DNA from 3 places in the Scopulibacillus cellulosilyticus genome. Region 3 is predicted to be linked to each of the others. Evidence: riboswitches for the same ligand, from Rfam matches in the RefSeq annotation. Region 3 holds a riboswitch; each other region holds the start of a gene.
What was found. A riboswitch is a leader RNA that binds a small molecule or an ion and turns the genes downstream of it on or off. The one in region 3 is predicted to bind thiamine pyrophosphate.

Region 1: another riboswitch for thiamine pyrophosphate. It lies ahead of ACFQRG_RS11690 (solute carrier family 23 protein); the one in region 3 lies ahead of thiW (energy coupling factor transporter S component ThiW).
Region 2: another riboswitch for thiamine pyrophosphate. It lies ahead of thiC (phosphomethylpyrimidine synthase ThiC); the one in region 3 lies ahead of thiW (energy coupling factor transporter S component ThiW).

The regions. Positions count from the first base shown of each region.
Region 1 is NZ_JBHTCO010000014.1:76,425-81,524, reverse strand. It holds gene ACFQRG_RS11695 (LuxE/PaaK family acyltransferase) at 1-519, opposite strand, end outside; gene ACFQRG_RS11690 (solute carrier family 23 protein) at 503-1,864, opposite strand; TPP riboswitch at 1,933-2,028, opposite strand; gene dltD (D-alanyl-lipoteichoic acid biosynthesis protein DltD) at 2,184-3,365, opposite strand; gene dltC (D-alanine--poly(phosphoribitol) ligase subunit DltC) at 3,362-3,601, opposite strand; gene dltB (D-alanyl-lipoteichoic acid biosynthesis protein DltB) at 3,954-5,100, opposite strand, start outside.
Region 2 is NZ_JBHTCO010000005.1:271,232-276,331, forward strand. It holds gene ACFQRG_RS07840 (EcsC family protein) at 1-639, shown strand, start outside; gene ACFQRG_RS07845 (serine protease) at 715-888, opposite strand; gene thiC (phosphomethylpyrimidine synthase ThiC) at 909-2,696, opposite strand; TPP riboswitch at 2,827-2,942, opposite strand; gene ACFQRG_RS07855 (NAD(P)/FAD-dependent oxidoreductase) at 3,067-4,233, opposite strand; gene ACFQRG_RS07860 (Replication termination protein) at 4,422-4,784, opposite strand.
Region 3 is NZ_JBHTCO010000017.1:18-5,117, reverse strand. It holds gene ACFQRG_RS13115 (hypothetical protein) at 1-887, shown strand, start outside; gene thiE (thiamine phosphate synthase) at 924-1,571, opposite strand; gene thiM (hydroxyethylthiazole kinase) at 1,564-2,364, opposite strand; gene thiD (bifunctional hydroxymethylpyrimidine kinase/phosphomethylpyrimidine kinase) at 2,382-3,188, opposite strand; gene thiW (energy coupling factor transporter S component ThiW) at 3,191-3,688, opposite strand; TPP riboswitch at 3,810-3,923, opposite strand; gene ACFQRG_RS13090 (arginase family protein) at 4,121-4,906, shown strand.

The sequences.
Region 1 (5,100 bases), on a different contig from region 3:
ATCCAGCCCGTCTTTATTAAAGAAATTCCGGCTGTTTTCATTGCCGAAATGTTTTACCGCCATTGTTAAATACCGTGACAACGATGAGTTTTTATTCAAATCTTCTCCCGGTGAAAGAACAAAAATGGCTCTCTTTTTTCCATCAGGGACGACAAACTGTTTAAAGCCGGTCATCATTGAAGCATCCCAGACTTGCAAAGAAGGATGATGATTTTTTCCGCGTTTTTCAGCATTTGTTGTTCCGCTTGTCATAAAAACGGCCTCAGCCTCTTCAGCCGGTTCGCAAGACAGCACAAGCTCTTTAAACGCTTGAATTGGTATAACCGGTATTTCCCTCCAATTTTTTACTGTCAGCGGGGTTTTCCTTCGCTTTTGGCAAAACTTCTTATAAGGAAGATTAAACTTAAATTGATAGGTAAATAGTTTTAGAGCCAGCTCATTGAATCGTGATTCTTCTTCATTTGACTCCTCAATAAAAGTTAAGATTTGTTCGGTTATTTCTTTAGATTCTTTCCTCATTATTTTTCCCTCTTTCTTTATTTATCCCCAACCAGCTAGGAATATTGACTAACACTAATTGCAGCAAAATAGCAGTAACGGCACCTACTAAAATCGTGTTGCTAAGGAATTTCCCTAAGAAACCATGAACATTGGTAAAATAGTTTGGGAGCGCGATGGATAATAAAATCGACAAGCCTGCAATCATGAAATTCGCTTCAGTTTTCTTCATTTTTCCAAGAATATTAATACCCGTAAAAATAAGCGATGCAGCCGCCGGCAAAAAGATCCCGCCAACAACAGCGTCAGGCGTCACAGCAAGCATCGCTCCCGCCTTAGGAATAAAACCAAGTACAAGAAAGATAATCCCGGCTGCCTTAACCGCATGCCGTGAGCCGACGCCCGTTAATCGGATCAAACCGACATTTTGGCCAAATCCTGTCGTCGGGAAACCGCCGATAAGCGTTGAAATGATTGAACCAATCGATTCACCGGCAAATCCCTTTCGAATCCGTTTGTTATCTAACGGGGCGTTCACCATTTCTGCCGCAGCATGATAAACACCCATAGCTTCAAATACTGCCACAATATACGCAAAGAAAAATGTCCCAAATGAGACCCAGTCAAATTTAAGCGCACCATAAGGAAGTATATGGGGCAATCCAAACCAACCGCTTGTTGCGACCTTAGAAAAATTAACTTCCCCAAGCAAAAATGCGATAACATCACCGGCAACTAGAGCGATGAGAAAAGAATACGAACGAAGCATGCCTGTCCCAAATACAGATAAAAACAGGACAATTAATGAAGTAGCAACTGAGATTGTCAGCGTTTTTCCATCAAGAAAAGTTTTCGATCCCGGGTCCCCTCCTAAATAAAGTGACAGTGTAAAGCCGGATAGTGCAACGCCGACAATTAAAATCACTGAACCGGATACGACTGCTGTAAAAAAAGATTTCAATTTCCCAAGCAAGCCCGTAATAGCTAATATAAAAATGATGATTCCGCTTAACACAATCCCCCCGCCGGCAGCTGCCAATCCGTTAGCTTTTCCGGCAGATATCATAAGTGAATCAAAAGCGGCCGACGGACCTTGAACAACAGGTAATCGTACAAGCCGTGTTGCCTGTACAAGCGTGACCAAGCCCGCTGCAATAAAAATGGCATTCACCATGTTTGCGGCTAAGGCAAACGACAGCCCGATCATCGCAGTCACAAACACAGGATCAAGCCAAACGTTTGAAACAAAGACATGCTGCAAACCATATAAAAATCCTCGAACCGGTGATAATTTTTCTTCCAAACCAACTGTGACTATTCCTGAGTTATCCGAAAGTTGTTCTTCCGTTTCTATCTTTTGTTGCATAAAATATCCTCCCATCAAAAAAAGCCACCCGGCAAGCGGGTGGCTTCAATATATACAAACTGTATAAATATAAATCCACGCCACTTCCCTACGCTAGTGTTAACTAGATCAGGTTCAAAGGGTCGAATCACTTCTCTCAGCTTAAAGCTCCCCTAGTGGTGACTTTTCTTTTTTTCTGTATCGTACACCTATGTTTAAAATTCGTCAAACTTTTTATATCAAATGAATATTTTTCGGGTTTTTATTTTAATAATGGATGACTTTTGACGTTTCTTAATGATCATCATAAGTTTAAAAACGGTGCCAGCAGGCACCGTTTTTATAATTTTCCATTAGGACTGTCGTAGAATTTTTTGATCGCTTGATCAACGTAAACCCAGCCCTTCCAGCCGAGATGCATTGTATCCTTTAAAAAGTACTTGTCATATTCATGGCTTGAGAAATCCGCCACCGGAAAACCAGCCTTTTCTACTTGCTTGCGGACTCTGGCATAGTAGTATTGCCGCGTCTTCTTAGGGACCCCGGCATAATCGTACCAGCGGCCATTCTCTGGAACAGAGATAAACATTGCTTTTGCATGTTTTTCTTTTAATAAGTCCAGCACAAGCTGCAAGTCACCGTACTCAGGTGAATGATAATACCTTTCATGCTTTCTATATCCCTTTAGATGACTATATTTAGGTTTTATTTTCTTCCAATAATGATTGTTAATACCGTAAGTGTTAGAAGTACTGTCTTTTTCACCCATTAAATCGCCGCGATGACGGAGCTGTTTCCAAGAAAGATTTTTTAAGCTTGGATCAACATTAGGATGATGGGGATGAACAGAGAAAGATTTTATCGTATCTCTCCACATGAGCACCCTATAGTCAAATTCTCCATACGCCTTCTCGCCCAACAGCTTCAATTTATTTGTCTGATTACTATAACCGATTCCTTTTAATAAATAAGCCAGATTCTTATCTTTTCTAATAAATTTAAATTGCAGTAACCGCCTGGCAGCGCGTTTCTTTAATGAAGGGTCTATGTTTTTGTTAAATACGAAATCATAGGCCTGCAGTTTTGAAAAGTTTGGATCAAAATGCTTTCTATCCAACCCCTGTTGAGCAAACCATTGCGGGGATAGGATAAAGACAATTTTCCTATTTTTAAGGTCATTTGACATGGATGCAAAGTTCAAAAAGTGAACGAGTGACTGCATACCGCCGCGCCCGACTAGAAATGGGGTGAACCCGTCAGGATTGACTTTAAAATAGTTAGACGGGTGGAAAGGATCTAAACGCAAAAGTTCAGATGACCCATAAATAGGAAGATATTTTTTATCATCCATTGCTTTTTGTTGCAGGGCTATACCTTGAAACATATTTGGATCCAAGCTCGTTGCCGCCTGGTTTACCTTCTTATTGCTTATAAGCGCATGCTGTACACTGCCCGGCGTAAACAATAAGGCAAGGAAAATGATGATGGCCAAGATTAATGGGCCATACCTCGGTTTTTTCATTTCATTTCAGCCAACTTATTAATAATAAGGTTAGGTGTCGCCCATTCTTCGCGATCAAATTCGGAAATCGATACCGGAATGCCTAGTTTATCTTCAATTTCGACTAAAAGATTGACAGTTCCAAAGGAATCCAAAATGCCATCTTCAAATATTTTTACATCAGGATTTTCCTTAACAATATCGTTTTCACAAACATCTTCAAGAATATCTAATACTTGTTCTTTAAATTCAGCCATTGTTATACGTCTCCTTTTTCAATGAAAAGTTCTATATTTTAATGGTGTTCAAAAGGGAGGACAAACAGGGCCAACACTGGCTAAAAACGTCGCGTCCATGTGACAACGCCAGTACTAGCACGTCCTGTGCGTCGGAATTTCGAGGCGCGGCAGTCCACGAGGACCGGATCGACGAGCGATACTTCTCGAAACACTACGAGTTGCGACGAGAAGTCGGAGATGCCTCTGTGAATATGCTGCAGCGCAGGAGCACAGGTACATCTTAGAATTGCCCGGCACGTGAGGACCGCAGTGGCAACGCAACGAAGAAATTCGCCTGCAATGTTTCCCGGACTTTTTTGAACATCCTTTTTTAAGTGAATAGTCTTCCTGAGAAAATAAGAAGGCTAAAACATACAAAGTTAAATGTAATCACAACAGATAAGACATGCGTCAACTTATTGTCCGGCCAAAATTTATGCTTCTTGTTTTTCCGCTCAAATACATCAAAAAAGATAAAATAAAAGGTGTGAAGCAAGCCATAAACAATATAGTGCGGAAAAGGTCCGTGCCACAATCCCATAACGAAGAAATTTATAAAAATCCCTATATAGGATGTTGTGTAACGGTTTTTAAATACTTTCTTTTTGGTCATCGTAAATACAAACCGCATAAAAATATAATCTCTAAACCAAAAAGATAATGTCATATGCCAACGATTCCAGAAATCCTTGATGTTACGGCTAAGAAACGGCTTATTAAAGTTTTCAGGGGTCTTAATCCCGAGTAAATAACTTGTGCCAATAGCAAAATTACTGTAGCCGGCAAAATCAAAGAACAGGTACATACTGTAGGCATACATATAGATGACAATACTCAAGAACGTATCTTGTTTGAGGTACCCGGACATTAGGATATGCTGATTAATAAGGTACCCGATAATGAATTTGTAAAGGAACCCTTGAATAATACGATTTATACCGCGGTAGAGAAGTTCCTTATATTCCGCAGACGTCGGCGTATGTTCGATATCCTTTTCGAACCGGCGATAACGATCAATTGGTCCGGATGAGATTGTCGGGAAAAATAACAGGAAGCGAAGGAAGCGGTATACAGAAACTTCCTTCAGCTGCCCATCACGGATATCAATGATCATTTGAACGGCCCTAAAAGTTAAATACGATATGCCAAGGAAGCCGACCATGCTCAAGCTTTTGAAATACGGTGCAAACTTAACGATAACCAGCGGCAAAATGGATAGCGCAACCGTTAAATAGAACATGCTGGTTGGATTATTTTTTTTCCGAACAGGTAAATATCCCTTAATTAATACAACTTGCCAAATGACAAAAATGATTAACGATATAGCCTGTGCCGGCTTATTATAGAAAGTGAGCACGAGAAAAAATATTGCGACAACCGAATTATACGTTTTAAGTGATTTTCCATTAAGTCCTGCAATGATTGACGGGATGAGCAGTATCGCTAAGATGATAAAATAGTAAAATGTTGCATAAGGA
Region 2 (5,100 bases), on a different contig from region 3:
GCAGCGAATTCCGTTCAGAAGAAGATTAATGATAAAATTCCCCAGAAGGTTCATGATGTCATTACAAAAAGTGTTAAAGGCGTCGTAAAGACTGTCATGTTTGGATCGGAAATTACTACAAAACAATCACCGATTAAGGAAATGTCTCTATATAAGCGGGAAGAATTAGTTAAACAAATCATAACTAATTATAAAAGATTAGCAACTATTGAAGGTGCCGGGACAGGTGCAGGCGGCCTTTGGTGGGGGTTGGCGGATTTTCCAATGCTGTTAACGTTGAAAATAAAATTTTTATATGAAGTGGCAAGCATTTATGGATTTGACGTTAAAGATTACCGGGAACGTTTATATGTCCTGCACGTTTTCCAGGTCGCTTTTTCTAATGATAAAAAACGAATGGCAGCTTTCTTAAAGTTAAAAAATTGGCCGGAAACAGTCAGCCATTACTCAACGATTGAAGAACTTGATTGGCAAGAGTTTCAACAAGATTATCGCGATTATATTGATCTTGTTAAACTATTGCAAATCATACCCGGTTTTGGAGCGATTGTCGGGGCCGTCGGCAATTATCGTTTTCTTAATGAACTCGGGAAAACGGCTATGAACGCTTACCGGATGCGTCTATTTGATTTAGACTAAAAATTTTAATGCCTTTTATTTACCTAAAAAAACAGCCGATGTTCCAAATAAATGGAAACATCGGCTTTAGGTTTATTAATAATATAATGGTTCTACATATTTACATTTAATGCACGTCTTAAAAAGGGCAGTATTTTCAAATTGATGTTCACAGTGCTGCTGAACAGATTTTAGTTCCCCTTTTAATTTGTTAATCTCTTTTTCTAAACCTTGAATCTTTGTTAAAATGATTTCTGCGTGATTATTCATAGAAAGTACCCTCCTTAGCATTACACTTCCTTATATAAGGTACCTCCTGCTTCTTTAAATTCTTTTGCCTTTTCTTTTAGCCCTGTTTCTATTGCTGATTGTGTATCAAGGCCTTTTTCTTTTGCATACTCTCTTATATCTTGTGAAATTCTCATGCTGCAAAATTTAGGGCCGCACATTGAGCAAAAGTGCGCGGTTTTCGCCCCTTCAGCCGGCAATGTTTCATCGTGGTATTCTAATGCTTTTTCAGGATCGAGAGATAAATTGAACTGATCACGCCAACGGAATTCAAAACGTGCTTTAGACAGGGCATCATCACGATTTTTTGCTCCTGGATGCCCTTTTGCAAGGTCAGCGGCATGAGCAGCTATTTTATAGGTAATCACTCCCTCTCTCACATCATCTTTATTTGGCAGACCAAGATGTTCCTTCGGAGTGACGTAGCAAAGCATCGCTGTACCGTACCAGCCAATCATCGCAGCACCGATGGCCGATGTGATGTGATCGTAACCCGGCGCTATATCCGTTGTCAGCGGCCCAAGTGTATAAAACGGCGCTTCTTGGCATATTTCCATTTGTTTATCAACATTTTCTTTAATAAGGTGCATAGGTACATGACCCGGCCCTTCGATCATGACTTGAACATCATGTTTCCAGGCGATTTTTGTTAACTCGCCTAATGTTTCCAGTTCTGCAAATTGCGCCTCGTCGTTAGCATCGGCAATTGAACCAGGGCGCAACCCATCACCTAACGAGAAAGCTATATCATATTTTTTCATAATCTCACAAATCTCTTCAAAATGAGTATAAAGAAAGCTTTCTTTATGATGATATAGGCACCATTGCGCCATAATTGATCCGCCCCTGGAAACGATTCCTGTCACACGTTTTGCAGTTAGCGGTACATAGCGTAGAAGAACACCAGCATGAATAGTAAAGTAGTCGACGCCTTGTTCAGCTTGCTCGATTAATGTATCACGGTACACTTCCCAAGTAAGATCTTCAGCAACACCGTTTACTTTTTCAAGTGCTTGATAAATAGGGACTGTTCCAACCGGGACTGGTGAGTTACGAATAATCCATTCCCTTGTTGTATGAATGTCTTTACCTGTGGAAAGGTCCATCATGGTATCTGCGCCCCATCGAGTTGCCCATGTCATTTTTTCAACTTCTTCCTCAATTGATGAAGTAACCGCAGAATTGCCAATATTGGCATTAATCTTTACATGAAAATTCCGTCCAATAATCATCGGTTCGCTTTCTGGGTGATTAATGTTGGCTGGAATAATGGCGCGGCCGCTGGCAACCTCGTCGCGGACAAATTCAGCTGAGACATTTTCCCTTATTGCAATGAACTCCATTTCCGGAGTAATGATACCTTTTCGGGCATAATGTAATTGGGTTACATTTTTCCCTTCTTTTGCGCGTAATGGCTCTCGCTTTAATGATTGATAATGCTCGCGGCTTGTTTGTTTATTCCGATTTTTATAGCCATTATCCTCCGGTTTGACTTCACGTCCCTCGTATTCTTCAACATCGTCGCGCTCTAATATCCATTTTCTTCGTAAAGCCGGTAACCCCTTTCTGATATCTACAGAATAATCGGGATCGGTATACGGTCCGCTTGTATCATAGACGCGTACGGGAGGGTTTTCCTCATTGCCAAAAGTGCCGGTTGTAGGACTTAGCTCAATTTCACGCATTGGCACTTTGAGATCTGGCCTTGACCCTTCTATGTATACTTTTTTACTGCCGGAAAAATTAGACATGATCGAAATGTTCATTTCATTAACAGAGCTGTTTGCCATTGAAAATCTCTCCTTTTCAAAATGTTATGATTTTGTTAAGGACGAGATCCGGAACGTAATATCCAACATGAAAAAAGCCGGATCCAATTGACAGGACCCGGCTAGTAAACTCAAATTTATAAGTTTATCATAGTCGCAAAATTAACTTTCCCACGCTGGTATGAACCAGATCAGGTCCCGAGGGTCAAGAAACATCGTCGCGCTTCTCTCTCAGCCCAAGCTTTTTGGACACCCCTAGTTAAAAGTATATTTAATTTTCCATGCTCTAACTATAACCTATACTTCTATGATTGAAAATGGTTCAATATGCCTAATTCATAATCCAGCTTCATACGGCGGGAACGATGTCAGCGATTACATAAATTGCTGTTTAAACAATTGCTCCTTCAATGACCAAGTCGTTTTCCGCAAACCGCTCGACTCTTAATGGACTCAAGTCAATCGTTTCATACCGTCCTTTTCTAATCAGTTCTGACAGCCCCTTACCGACAGCAGGCGCCTGCTGCATGCCATGGCCGCTGAAACCGCAAGCTAAATAATAGCCTTGGCATTGAGGATGCTCTCCTATAATCGCATTTTGATCCTTTGTATTAAAGCTGTATAACCCTGCCCAACCTTTTTCTAATTTTATTCTTTCAAAATTGCTGATACGTTCGGCAAGTACAGGCCATAGCTTTTCGATGAAATAGGATCGTTTCCAAGTAAAATCAATACCGGGTTCTATATCTTCAGAAAAACCGCAAATTAATGTTTCCCCTTCATGGCGGAAATAAACGCCTGTCGGATCAATTGTCAGCGGTAATTTATTTTCCAAAGGGGTTTCTGTATTAAATTGGAAAATTTGCCTTTTTAATGGAACGACGGGAATTGGAAGACCGGCCTTTTCACTTAAAAAAGATGCCCAAGCGCCTGCACAGTTAATGACGACAGGCGCATGATACTCAGTACCATCCGCTGAACACACGCCATTAACCTTATTATTATTAATGATCAGGTGATCGATTTCTTGATAAATGTATTCCGCTCCCAGACTTTTAGCTTTCTTGACATAGCCCTGCATCACAGAATAAGGATCAAGGTAGCCATCTTCAGAGCAATAAAGGCCGCCGGCTAAATCTTCAACATTAAGTTCAGGAATAATGTCGAGAAGACCCATTTTATCAAGTAATTCAGAAGGTACACCGTAAGCGTTTTGCAGCTTTAATTGCTTTTTAAAGCTATCAATCATACCCTCTGTCCCCAGAAACAAATAGCCTCTCTTTTTAAAATCGATTTCAGCATTCTCACCATCAACAGCCATATCTTCAGGAAAGGTTTGATAGACTTGCAGGCTGTAGCGGCTGATTTGTATATTAATCGCTGTTGTATATAGCTGGCGAAGACCGCCGGCGCTTCTGGGAGTTGATGAAAATTCATAAAGCCTGTCTTTCTCAAAAAGAATAATCTTGCCTTCATAACCGTCTTTTAAAAGATTATAGGCAACACTGGAACCCATTACCCCTCCCCCGACAATAATAATATCTGCTTTATGATACAATCAACCCACCCCTTTTAAAATAGTCATCTATACTATTATTTATATCGTTTTATTAACGGTTTGCCTATATGAATATTGAATATTTTATAAATTTAAAAAGACCTTATAATAAATGAAATATTTCCACCATTTTAAACGTTGATCAGCTATTTATATTAAAAAGGGATTTGTACCAAGACTAGAGACTTTTAATAATTATCCCTTAATATTTTGTTAATCATCTGCTGGCTCCGGTCAAGATCTTGCTTTACTAATTTCTTGTAAGCCTTGGCTTTCTCATATCCACCTTCTGTAAATTGATAAATTACAATCTCCTGAAAGCCATCTTGACCTTCTCCTTTTAATTTTTTTGTCCGAAATAGTATCCCCTCTTTTGTTAACTCATGCAGCGACTTATAAATTTCTGAATGTGTCGGCCGAAATCCATAAGGCTCAAATTCTTTTCTAAGCAACTGAAGAAATTGCAGTCCATATAATCTATCTTGTTCAACTAAATTGATGAGGTACAGTTTTAACACAGCTCGTTGTTTTGTTAAAAATCGGTTAGCCATAACTTTACTCACCTGCTTGTCATTTCCTATGAAATTATCATATCATATAATTCGACAAGAATTTCCCTTATTAACTAAATTTCTTTAAAATAAGGGCTCTATTGAATATTAAGAACAGTGTTCCTAAAGAACAATAGAAAATAGAAAAAAATTCAAAACTTGTATATAAGGGAATTTTTCACTTTAATTATTTACAGTAATGAAGTGCCATGGCGTTTTTTTCCATATATAGGGATTGTAAAGGCTAATTTATTTTCATTGATTCAAATAATCAGCCAATTATTGGAAAAAAGATATACAGAAAATGATTAAAATT
Region 3 (5,100 bases):
AGGATTTCTCTGCAGACTCTAAGAAAGGAAAAGCATCATCAAAAGATCAAAATTCCAATCACAAAAGAAAAGTACCTTTAGGACAAACGCTGATGGCAGGTAAAAAGGACTTATCCAACGGCCCTCTTAAGAAATACAGGCTTGTTTCCTTTTATGGCACGCCTATCTCTAATAAAATGGGTGTCCTAGGTGAAAGTTCTCCAGAAGAGATGATGAAGAAACTTAAAAAACAGGCTCAAGCCTATTCTAATGCTGATCCATCCCGGCCGGCTGTTCCGACAATTGAGCTGATCGCTTCAGTTGCACAGCGGGATCCAGGACCAAAGAAACTTTATATCTCTCATACCTCAAAAGAAATCATTGAGCGTTACGCCAAACTTGCTAAAGATAACAAGGCATTATTAATCCTTGACGTTCAGCTTGGCCGAGACTCGATTATGAACGAAGTCAAGGAACTTGAACCTTATCTTAAGATGCCGAATGTCCATTTAGCCATAGATACCGAATTTCACGTCGGAAAAGGGCAGGTACCGGGCGAGGACCTCGGACATGTGAATGGCGCAAACATACAAAAAGCTATTAAATACATAAACAATCTTGTAAAAAAGGATAACTTGCCGGATAAGATTGTCATGGTACACGAATTTCAAAAAGGCATCATCAAAAATAAATCGCTTATAAAACCGACTAAACATGTTGAAGTCGTTCAGAACTCAGATGGTTTCGGGAGAGCCAAAGATAAGAAATATAAATACCATCAGCTGGTTACAGAACAAACGAACCAGTACGGAGGATTTAAGCTCTTCTATCATGAAGATCAGCCGCTTCTTTCTCCGAAACAGGTTTTACGGCTGGATCCATCACCAGCTGTTGTAAACTATCAATAAGAAGTAAAATTGAGATAAGAAAAAGGCAGGAAGTCATCATAATAGACTTCCTGCCTTTTTCATTTTATCATTCAATTTTTCTGCTGCTTTTTTAACATCCGTTTGCGAAAGAATGGCTGAAACTACAGCAACACCATCGACATTGCGATCAAGGAGTTCTTTTACATTATCTTGTGTAATCCCGCCGATAGCGACAACCGGAATTGATACTTTTTCTTTGATACGAGTGAGTTCATCAAGTTCAATCAGCGTCGCATCGCCTTTTGTTTTTGTTCGAAAGACTGAACCGACACCAAGATAATCTGCACCATCTTGTTCTGCTTTTACCGCTTCTTCAACAGTTGAACAGGAAACGCCTAAAATTTTATCCGGTCCGATAATTTCCCTGACAATACTTGCCGGAAGATCATCCTGCCCCACATGAATACCGTCAGCATCAAGAGCAAGAGCGATATCAACACGATCATTAATAATCAATGGAACATGGTAAGAAGCCGCCGTGTCCCTGAGTTCTTTTGCGAGCTCGTAAAACACTTTAGATGATTCATGCTTTGCCCTTAGCTGCAATAGGCTAATCCCGCCGTCAAGGGCTTCTTTTATCTTTTTCATATACTGATTGTGGTGCCCGGAATCATAGTTTTCCGTTACTAAATACACACGGTAGTCTACATTTTGATTAGCCATTGATACGTGCCCCTTTCTTAAGATCTTCAACAGTCAAGGTTGAGAACGCATCAAACAAACGGACTCTGAACATCCCCGTACCTTCATTTGCTCTTAAGTTTTGATGAGCCGTTTCACCGGCAAGTCCCATGGTTAAAATACCTGCCGCAGCGGCTTCGAACGGTTTATTATCCGTTCCTGCATAAACCCCGATCAATGAATTCGTCATACACCCGGTTCCTGTAAGCTTTGCAAGCATTGGATGGCCGTTTTGAATACGAACAGTATGCTCACCGTCTGATACGACATCAATCGCCCCTGTAATAGCAATTGTCGCTTTTAGCTCGCTGGCAAGTTTCTTGGCTAAAGCTTCAGCCCCTTCCATGCTGTCGCCTGAATCAACCCCTTGTCCGCTTGAAGGCAATCCGGCTAACGTTCTAATCTCAGACATATTCCCGCAAATAATAGAGCAATCAACATTAGCAAGAATTTTCTTCGCTGAGTCGCTGCGAAAAGCGGTTGCTCCAACACCAACAGGGTCAAAGATGACAGGAATCCCTTTTTCATTAGCTGCCTTTCCTGCCTTTAACATCGATTCGACAGTTTCTTCCGCCAAAGTGCCTATATTTATGACAAGAGAAGATGATTGCGCCGCCATCTCAGCCGCTTCGTTCGAGCTGTCCGCCATGACCGGGCGCCCTCCTAAAGCCAAGGTAGCATTTGCGCAGTCATTAATTGTTACACTATTAGTAATATGGTGGACGAGCGGTTGTTTATCTTTTATTTTATTAAAAAGTTCATAGATTTGATCCATAACAGAAGCCCCTCTCTTTAGTCAATAACGCTTGTCTCCGGAAACCATTGATATAAATGATTCGTCGGTCCAACGCCTTTGCCGATGGCTAATCCATGGTCAATTGCGCCTTCTATATAAGTCTTGGCTTTTAAAACAGCCTCTTCCAGTGTATGTCCGTTTGCGAGGTTGCCGGCGATGGCTGAAGACAGCGTGCATCCGGTTCCGTGAGTATTATTTTTGTTAATTCTTTTGCCGTTAAAATGCTTCCACGAGTTCCCGTCATAAAGAACATCCACCGGCTCGCCTTCTAAATGTCCGCCTTTAATAAGGACTGCCTTAGGTCCAAAGTTATAAATTTTTTCCGCTGCTTGTTCCATTTCTTGCAGGTCGGTAATAGATTGATCTATCAGGACACCTGCTTCTTTTAAATTCGGTGTAATCACTGTCGCTAAAGGCAGTAATTCTTCTATTAGCGCTTGTTTTGCTTCCGGCTTCAATAAATCATAACCGCTTTTAGAAACCATGACCGGATCAAGAACGATATATTCCGGCTGATAGATTTTAAGTTTATCGGCAATGATTTTAATAGATGCATTGTCTGATACCATGCCAATTTTCACGGCATGGACCGGGATATCGGTAAAAATTGCATCAATTTGTTTACCTATCATATCTGGAGAAATATCTTCAACAGCCAGCACACCCTGTGTATTTTGCGCTGTTACTGCGGCAATCACGCTCATTCCATAAACGCCGTGTGCTGAAAAAGTTTTTAAATCAGCTTGGATGCCGGCGCCGCCGCTGGAATCCGAACCTGCTATTGTTAAAACTGTTTTCATCATTTTCACCTCATTGGAAAGTATTTTGATATTGAACGATTTTTCTCTAAAGCGGTGAGCACAACCCAGGCAATCAAGCTGCCGCAAACAGTGCTCATTAAAAACGGTACGACGAAAAAGAAAGCTGCCACATTTTGCCCGAGAAGAAACTTGGCTATTGGAAAAGAAGCTATTGCTCCAATGATACCCGTTCCTAAGACTTCACCAAAAACAGCAAATATTTTCCTTTTTGTTATGACATACAATACACCGGCCAGACACGCACCGATCATACTGCCAGGAAAGGCTAACAATGAGCCCGTTCCGAGTAAATTTCTTAATAAAGAAATCATAAAGGCATTGACAACCGCATAACCGGGACCAAGAACAACCGCTGATAAGACATTAATAATGTGTTGGATGGGCGTTATTTTAGACATGCCGATCGGAATAAAGATCATATTGCTTGTCAATGTTCCGATGGCAATAAACAGTGCTGAAAACGTTAATTTACGAGCAGACACCGGCGACTGCCTCCTTCTTAACGCACTAGAGGAACTAATCAGGTGAAAAGATCGAAGTGTATTCCGAAGCTATGTAAAAAAGGCACAACTCCCAGAATAGGATTTGCGCCTTTTAATATACATACAAAGAACCGCGACTTCCCTACGCTGGCATGATCCAGATCAGGTTTCAAGGGTCTAAGACTTTGCAGGTCTTACTCTCAGCCGGCCTTATCCAGCTCCCCCAGTGCTATCATATATTTAATTATTTTCAGATTAAAAGTAACACATAAGCCCGCTCTTTTCAAGTAAAGGGGTCAGACCCCTTGAACTTGTGGATAACATGGATAATGTTAATAAGTCAAAATATTTGCATCTCTTGTGAATAGATTTAAAATAGTATTAATAAAGCATTCCTTGCATTCTACTTTTTTGAAAGGAAGTGAGTGTGTTATGGGGTTATTGCATCATGACATTACATTCTTAAATTTTGATGGCAGTTATGTTGTTCAAAATCAGTTGTGTCAAGACTTTCCTCATAACTGGATTGACTTATATGACATTAAACATACTAACCTTTATTGTGAACCAGATTCATTAAATCAAATTACAAACGCCATAAAGGATCGCACTGAAAAAGGGATTACTCTGATAGGCAACGGAAATTACCATTATGTCTCTTATGCCTTACTATCAGAAATCCAGGAACCTTTCACGTTAATACTTCTTGACCATCACACCGACTTAATGGAGGGATCAGCACCTTCGCTGTTATCATGCGGTTCATGGGTCTATCATGCCGCTTTAAACCTTCCCTTGCTGGAAAAAGCTATTATTATTGGTCCAAATACCTCCTTTCCCAGTCATCTGCCAACTCAACTCCGGCATAAGATTCATATTTTTTCAAGTGAACATTTACCGCTAACCGAGCTGCAAACCATTCTCTCACTCATTCAAACAGATACTGTTTATATCAGCATTGATAAAGACGTACTCGATTCAGCCTATGCTGAAACTAACTGGGATCAAGGACATATGACTCTGAAGGATTTGATTCGAATCATCACTTCAGTCGCCGCTTTTAAACATGTCGCCGGTATTGATATTTGCGGGGAATGGCCTGTGTCACCCGTGGATGCCTTTAATCCAAAGAACCAATCTATTATTCATAAAAATGAACAAGCCAATTATCAGATTTTAGATGCTTTAGTTCATTCGAAAATTTATGCTCATCACTGATTTTTAAATTCACAAAGACTACTATTTATTAATATATTTATTAAAATAATTATCCTGAACCTAAATTAAGTATAAATAACCATTAATCAAAACCACCCGTGAAAACGGGTGGTTTGCTCTGCGGCTGAAAGCCTCTGTTACTGGCCAGCCCTTCAAAGGGCACTGAAAGGTTCGCCAACCGCACTACTTTTCCG